3 regions of the Pseudoalteromonas sp. SA25 genome follow, and region 3 is predicted to be linked to each of the others. Evidence: predicted binding sites of a transcription regulator. Region 3 holds the regulator's gene; each other region holds the start of a gene.
What was found. The regulator ArgR, encoded in region 3, controls arginine synthesis, uptake and breakdown. The targets are predictions, from matches to a motif close to ANTGAATANNTATTCANT.
Positions count from the first base shown of each region.

Region 1 (2,283 bases), on a different contig from region 3:
GGCATTGCCAATATACTCGATATATTAGCTGTAAAGTCGGCATCGGTAGGACGTTTAGAGCCACTGGTTAATGATATAAGCTGGTTGGGTAGAGAATTAGTAACGCTCGTTAATTTACCTTACTATCGTAATCAGCGTAGTAAAAATACGTCTGTAAAAGTAGATAAACCATCGCTTGCCCTTCGTTATATTGGCCTTGATAACTTACAGCTAGTTATTCCTACATTTGCAGCGCGTCATTGGATGCCACATAGCACCGAACCATTTTCATTATTAAAACGCCGGCTACGCGACAGCGCGATGGCAAACGCGATTGCAGCGCAAAAAATTGCACAAATCAATAATGTGAATGACGTACATGCATTTACCCTTGGTATGCTTTTAGATGTAGGGCGAATTGCATTAGTGCGCTTGTACTTAAAAACGTTTGAGAAAGTATGGCAACGCAAAGTGCAGTTAGCCCGAAATGAAAACCAAAAAGATTTGCACACCGCATTATTAGAGCTACAGCCCGACCCGCTATTTTTAACCACTCTACTTAGCAATAAGTCGATAGAAGTAAGCGCCAAAGTAATAGACAAAATGGCTTTTAAATATTTACCGTTTAAAGGTGTAATGCAGCAGCTAGTAAATGGGGTAGATAAAGGCGATACATTACTGCCGTTAACAGAAGTAATGCTAAAGGCACGTTGCTACTCTCAATATCTTAATTTAAAAGAGCATCAACTTATTGAGCCTGATGAAACTCTAAGCTGGTTTTCGTACTTTAAGTTCACTAAAACGGAACTAAAAACCCTCCAATCGAGTAATTTTACCAATTTAGCTATTCAAATTGACTAAAAATCTGAATTTTTTGTTAATTTTTTTGCGACTAACCATTCATTCTCACTCTATTGTTATATTGCATATTTGCCGATTAAAGCATGCGCGCCTTGGTGCTCATGCGGTTAGTTGTTTAAAAATAAGCATAAATAGCTATGCAAATAGTTATTCACTATCTATGAAATAATATCTTTAGCCCTTTATTTTCAAGGGATACATGAAAGTTTTTAACGAGACAGATATAAGTAATTCTGAAATAATGTGCGTCTGAAAATTGAACCACAAAGCAATTTTGCGCAATTATCAGGTTACTGATCTTGCCTATAAAGTTGGTTACAAATATTAACCAAACACCTATTTTGATGTTTTGTGTTGCTCACAATTAAGAGGAAATAAAATGACAGTCAATCGCGAATTATTTGATCACGTAATGGTTCCTAACTACGCACCTTCAAGCGTAATTCCTGTTCGAGGCGAAGGTTCTCGCGTATGGGATCAACAAGGTCGAGAGTTTATCGACTTTGCTGGTGGTATTGCAGTTAACTGTCTTGGCCATTGCCACCCTGCATTAGTAGGCGCATTAAAAGAGCAAGGCGAAAAAATCTGGCATCTATCAAATGTAATGACCAATGAGCCGGCACTTCGCCTAGCTAAAAAAATGGTTGATGCTACATTTGCTGAAAAAGTTTACTTTGCCAACTCAGGCGCAGAAGCAAACGAAGCAGCGCTTAAATTAGCGCGTCGTTTTGCACTTGATAAGTTTGGCGCAGAAAAATCACAAATCATCGCGTTCAACAAAGGTTTCCACGGTCGTACATTCTTTACCGTAACTGTTGGTGGCCAAGCTGCATATTCAGATGGTTTTGGTCCTAAGCCTGGCGACATTGTACATTGTGATTACAACGACCTAGCTGCTTTTGAAGCGCTTATCAGCGACAAAACATGTGCCGTAATGATGGAACCTCTTCAAGGTGAAGGCGGTATTGTTTCACCAACTGACGAGTTTGCTCAAGGCGTTCGCGATTTATGTACTAAACATAACGCACTGCTTATTTTTGATGAAGTTCAAACTGGTGTTGGCCGTACTGGCGATTTATACGCATACCAAGGCTTAAACATAGTACCTGATATTTTAACTTCAGCTAAAGCACTTGGCGGCGGTTTCCCTATTGGCGCTATGATCACAACAACTGAAATTGCACAGCATCTTAAAGTAGGTACTCATGGTTCTACTTATGGCGGCAACCCGCTTGCGTGTGCTGTTGCAGAAGCTGCATTTGATACAGTAAATACCCCAGAAGTACTTGCTGGCGTAAAAGCTAAAGCAGCATTATTTAATGAACTACTTACTGCGGTTAACGAAAAATACAACGTATTTAGCGAAATCCGTGGCCAAGGTTTATTAATTGGTGCAGTAGTGAGCGAGCAATATAAAGGTCGTGCAAAAGAGTTTTTAGTGGC
Region 1 covers NZ_WTKV01000012.1:107,668-109,950, forward strand. Annotated here, with positions in the region: gene GQR45_RS11585 (HDOD domain-containing protein) at 1-840, shown strand, start outside; gene GQR45_RS11590 (aspartate aminotransferase family protein) at 1,220-2,283, shown strand, end outside.
Region 1: GQR45_RS11590 (aspartate aminotransferase family protein) is a predicted target of ArgR. The motif match lies at 967-984, and genes of this name have one in related genera.

Region 2 (2,283 bases), on a different contig from region 3:
AGCTTACGTATATTTCATCAACGTTATCAGCTTTTAATTGTGCAATAGCGTCGGCAGCAACCGCTGCTGCGCCGCGCTCAATGATTTCATGTGCCCAATGTTGCTTAACGCCAAAGGTACTTTCCCAGTGCGCTTTAGGCTTGCCACTTGAGCGTATACCAAATTGTATTAAATGATGTGGTGCCGGTAAAAACTCTAAAATATGTGTACACCAAGAGCCAAAACATAAATCTATGCCTAGGCGCTCAACAAGTAAATCGGTATGCGCGTCAAAGTGAATAATAGCGGTACGCTTACCTTGCTCACGTTTTGCTTTTAAGTACGCTTTGGTAAGTGGGTAACTAATTGAGTGATCGCCACCAATACCAAATATCCCTTTATCTTTAAATGTCGCGTAAAAGCTGTCGCATACATCCTCTGTGATTGATAACGGACTTACGTAATAGTCGTTATCTTCATTACCGTATAGGGCTTTTTGGCAATTAGAAATGGTTGCATCATTTAGGTATTTATCATGAAGTAAATGTGGGATTACACGTACATCGCCTAAATCAAACGAGTGACACTGCGGTTGCTGATCAATTAAAGCTGAGCGCACAAACAGTGGTCCCCAGTTTGCACCGCGTAAAATACCACCGCCACAGTCTGAGCTAATACCTAACATAACGGCTTTATGTGGAGAATTTGGTAATTCATTTAAAGACTCGCGCCACAAATTATCAACGTTTTCAGTTTGTCCATAAAGTTTATTACGCAGTGCGGCTTTGCGCTCCTTTGCAGTATTTACTGTGTATACGCCATCACCTGGTGCGCACAAACAGTGCTCAACTTTGTTTTTAAATGCTTCAAATTGTGTGCTCATAATAAACTCCTTCGATTTTTATTCTGTACGTAGCTAATTACTTTTGATTAGTTATGCAAAATCACCAAAAGTGCCTAAACTTCAAATAAATTCCACTTTGCTAAATAAGTCTGTGCCTAATATAAATAAACACGTTATCTTTTACGTGCTTAATACAAATTTAAGCCATTGAATTAATTTAATATTAATGAATATTTACCATAAACTATTTAATTGTAGTTACGCGCTTGGTTGATACTTATTATGTCTGCTTGAACATGTCAACAGCACAACAAGGCTACTTGTATAAGCACTTGATTGAATATTCATAGTTGATGAATAAATCAAATTAATCCTTAAAATTATTAAGACTTAATTGGAGGAGTTAAGATAAAACGGACAATCGTCCTGTACTTGATAAACGTTTCTAGCAATGATGCTAGATTGACACAATTTATTATAAAAAGGCTTAGCTATGGAAAAGGTATTTCACTTAGGACTATGTATTGACGATCTTAAAGGTGCAAAACTTGCGATTGTACCGGGCGATCCAGATCGTGCTGCACGCATTTCACAATTCCTAGACAACCCAACCTGCCTTGCTCAAACTCGTGAGTTTCATGTTTACTTAGGTCAACTAAACGGCCATTCGGTGGTTGTTTGTTCTACGGGTATTGGTGGTCCATCTACGTCGATTGCAGTAGAAGAATTAGCACAACTTGGCGTGCGTAAATTTTTACGTATTGGTACAACAGGTGCGATTCAGCCACATATCAACGAAGGCGAAATTTTAATTAGCCAAGCATCTGTACGTTTAGACGGTGCAAGCCAGCATTTTGCTCCTCTTAGCTACCCTGCTGTGTCTGACTTTTATGCAACACAAGCTATGGTACAAGCATGTAAAAACTTAAATATCGATTTTCATATTGGTATTACTGCATCAAGCGATACATTTTATCCAGGACAAGAGCGTTACGATACGCATTCTGGTTACGTTCCTAAATCACTACAAGGTAGCTGCGAAGAGTGGCAAAAACTGGGCGTGATGAACTACGAAATGGAATCAGCAACATTATTTACTATGTGTGCAGCCCTTGGTTTACAAGCAGCATGTGTTGCCGGCGTACTTGTTAATCGTACTCGACAAGAAATACCAAATGTTGACCATGGTGAAATTGAGCGTAAATCTGTAGCGGTAGTATTAGAAGCGGCTAAAGTATTACTTGATTAATACCAAGTAAACTCAATAGATAAAATTATAAAGCACAGCTCTGGCTGTGCTTTATTGTTTTTAAGAGGTTATTTTAGCTGAGCGCTAATTACTTCTATTGCCGGTAGATTTTTAAAACTTGCAAGTACAGCACGTGCTACACCCGCTTGGTTTTCATGGCCTGCGGTTTCTAAAAGTGTAATTGATTTTACTGTACTTTCGTTAAAGCTAA
Region 2 covers NZ_WTKV01000002.1:79,768-82,050, forward strand. Annotated here, with positions in the region: gene GQR45_RS01855 (arginase family protein) at 1-862, opposite strand, end outside; gene udp (uridine phosphorylase) at 1,317-2,072, shown strand; gene cdd (cytidine deaminase) at 2,141-2,283, opposite strand, start outside.
Region 2: GQR45_RS01855 (arginase family protein) is a predicted target of ArgR. The motif match lies at 905-922, and genes of this name have one in related genera.

Region 3 (2,283 bases):
AGCATGACGTAAGCGTAGGGCTTATATATGTGCGCCCTCATCAAATAGAATTAGTGGCAGATAACCAAAGTGACAAACTCAGCAAGCGAGCTACAATCATAAGTCGTCGATTTATTGGTTCGGCGTATGTTTATTCGGTTGTTATTGATAAACAAGAAATTGAAGTTGCTGCACAATATGGCCAGTCATTTGAAAATAATGAACAGGTTATAATAAAAATAAAACCTCACACGGTGAATTTTTTCGAATCGTAATTAATTTGTTATTCGCTGTGTTTTTATCTGTAAAACTAAGGAATAACAATGGCGCAAGCGCAATCAGGGATTTGTGCTGAAGCAAACTTACACGGTTTGCACTTATTTTTTAATGTGTTTGATGGTCAAGATGAATCACTTCGCGCAAAGTTAAAACAAGTAAGCGCTATTGAAGAAGAATTTAGCGATCAGTTCTCAGAATCAATGCTCTCTTGTATGGTTGCTATTGGTGCGCAATATTGGCCGCATATCCTCCCTGAATACATCCCAAGCGAATTACAGAGCTTTCCTAATATAAACCATAGCGATCATCAAATGAGCGTACAACCGTGCGATTTGTTTGTGCAAATTCGCTCTGACCGTGAAGACGTTAATCATTTGTTTGCGCTGCAAATTTTAAAACTATTTGCCCCCGATGTTGAGCTGGTGGAGCAAATTCGTAATTTTCGCTTTTTAGATGGTCGTGATTTTAATGGTTTTATTTATGGTGGCGATACAGCTCATGGAAGAAAAAAGCGCGCTACGGCTTTAATTAGTAACCCTGGCAATTTTGAAGATCAGGGGAGTTATATTCATGTACAGCGCTATAAGCATGACTTAACTATGTGGCAGCACTTATCATTGAGCGAGCAAGAACAAATAATGGGACGTACGCGCCTTGATAACACGCTAATTACCCCTGCGATCGAAACCAGCCATGCTTCACGTAGCGAGCTAAAAGACGAAGACGGACAACCGCTATTATTAAATCAGAGCATGCCTTATGGCGATGTGTATGAGCAGGGAATGTTATCAATTACATGCTCTTGTACGGGCACCGCATTTGAAAAAGTACTTAATAGTCGTTTAGGGGAAGGGGATTGTTACGACCACTGGCTTGATTTTACTCAAGCCGATATGGGTTCTGCTTTCTTTGCGCCTTCAGTCGGGTTTTTAAAACAAATTTAGTTTGCTATTAAACCGTATCAAATAAAATGCGAACACGTTCAAGTGTTACATCTATTTCAGATATTTTAGCAGGAGCGATAAAAATAGTATCGTCGCCTGCAATTGTTCCTAGTACGCCATCTGCTTTACCTAATGAATCTAATAAACGAGCGATAAGCTGAGCGGCGCCTGGACTGGTACGAATAATGATCATCATTTCGTTGTGCATAATGTCGATTACTAATTGGCGTAATGGGCTTTTAGCCGTAGGTACACCCATTTCAGCTGGTAAGCAGTAAACCATTTCTTGTTTGGCGTTACGTGTGCGTACAGCACCAAATTTACTTAGCATGCGCGATACTTTACTTTGGCTTATATTGTCAAAGCCTTGATCTTTTAATGCATCAACTATTTCGCCTTGAGAGCCAAAATTTTCTTCTTTTAATAGTGATTTAAATGCTTTTACCAGTGCTTCTTGTTTATCTTGTGGTTGCATAGTCTTTATTCGTTTTTGTTATTTATGCCGCAAATTCTACACAAAAATGAATAATTATGCAGCAGTTGTTTAGTTAACTTGCCAGTTTGATGCGTTAAATCACAAAAGTTTACGACTATGGTCGAAAATATACTTGAAATAGACAGGATAAATTTGTTTTTAGTCGCTAATTTCATTATCTTAAGAGCCACAAATGTTTCCTACCTCAAATTACGGAGAATTCCAATGAAAGTTGCTGTATTAGGTGCTGCAGGCGGTATCGGCCAAGCGTTGTCTTTATTATTAAAAACAGGCTTACCAGCTGGCTCTGAATTATCACTTTATGATGTTGCACCAGTAGTACCAGGTGTTGCGGTTGACCTTTCTCACATCCCAACAGATGTTAAAGTAGCAGGCTTTGGCGCAGACGAATTAAACAAAGCGCTTGAAGGCTCTGACATCGTTCTTATCCCAGCGGGTATGCCACGTAAACCAGGTATGGATCGTGCTGATTTATTTAATGTAAATGCTGGTATCATCAAAACTTTAGCAGAAGGCATTGTTGCTAGCTGTCCTAAAGCGTTAGTAGGTATTATTACTAACCCAGTAAATGGCACAGTTCCAATC
Region 3 covers NZ_WTKV01000003.1:135,489-137,771, forward strand. Annotated here, with positions in the region: gene GQR45_RS03530 (ABC transporter ATP-binding protein) at 1-254, shown strand, start outside; gene GQR45_RS03535 (Dyp-type peroxidase) at 303-1,202, shown strand; gene argR (transcriptional regulator ArgR) at 1,210-1,677, opposite strand; gene mdh (malate dehydrogenase) at 1,903-2,283, shown strand, end outside.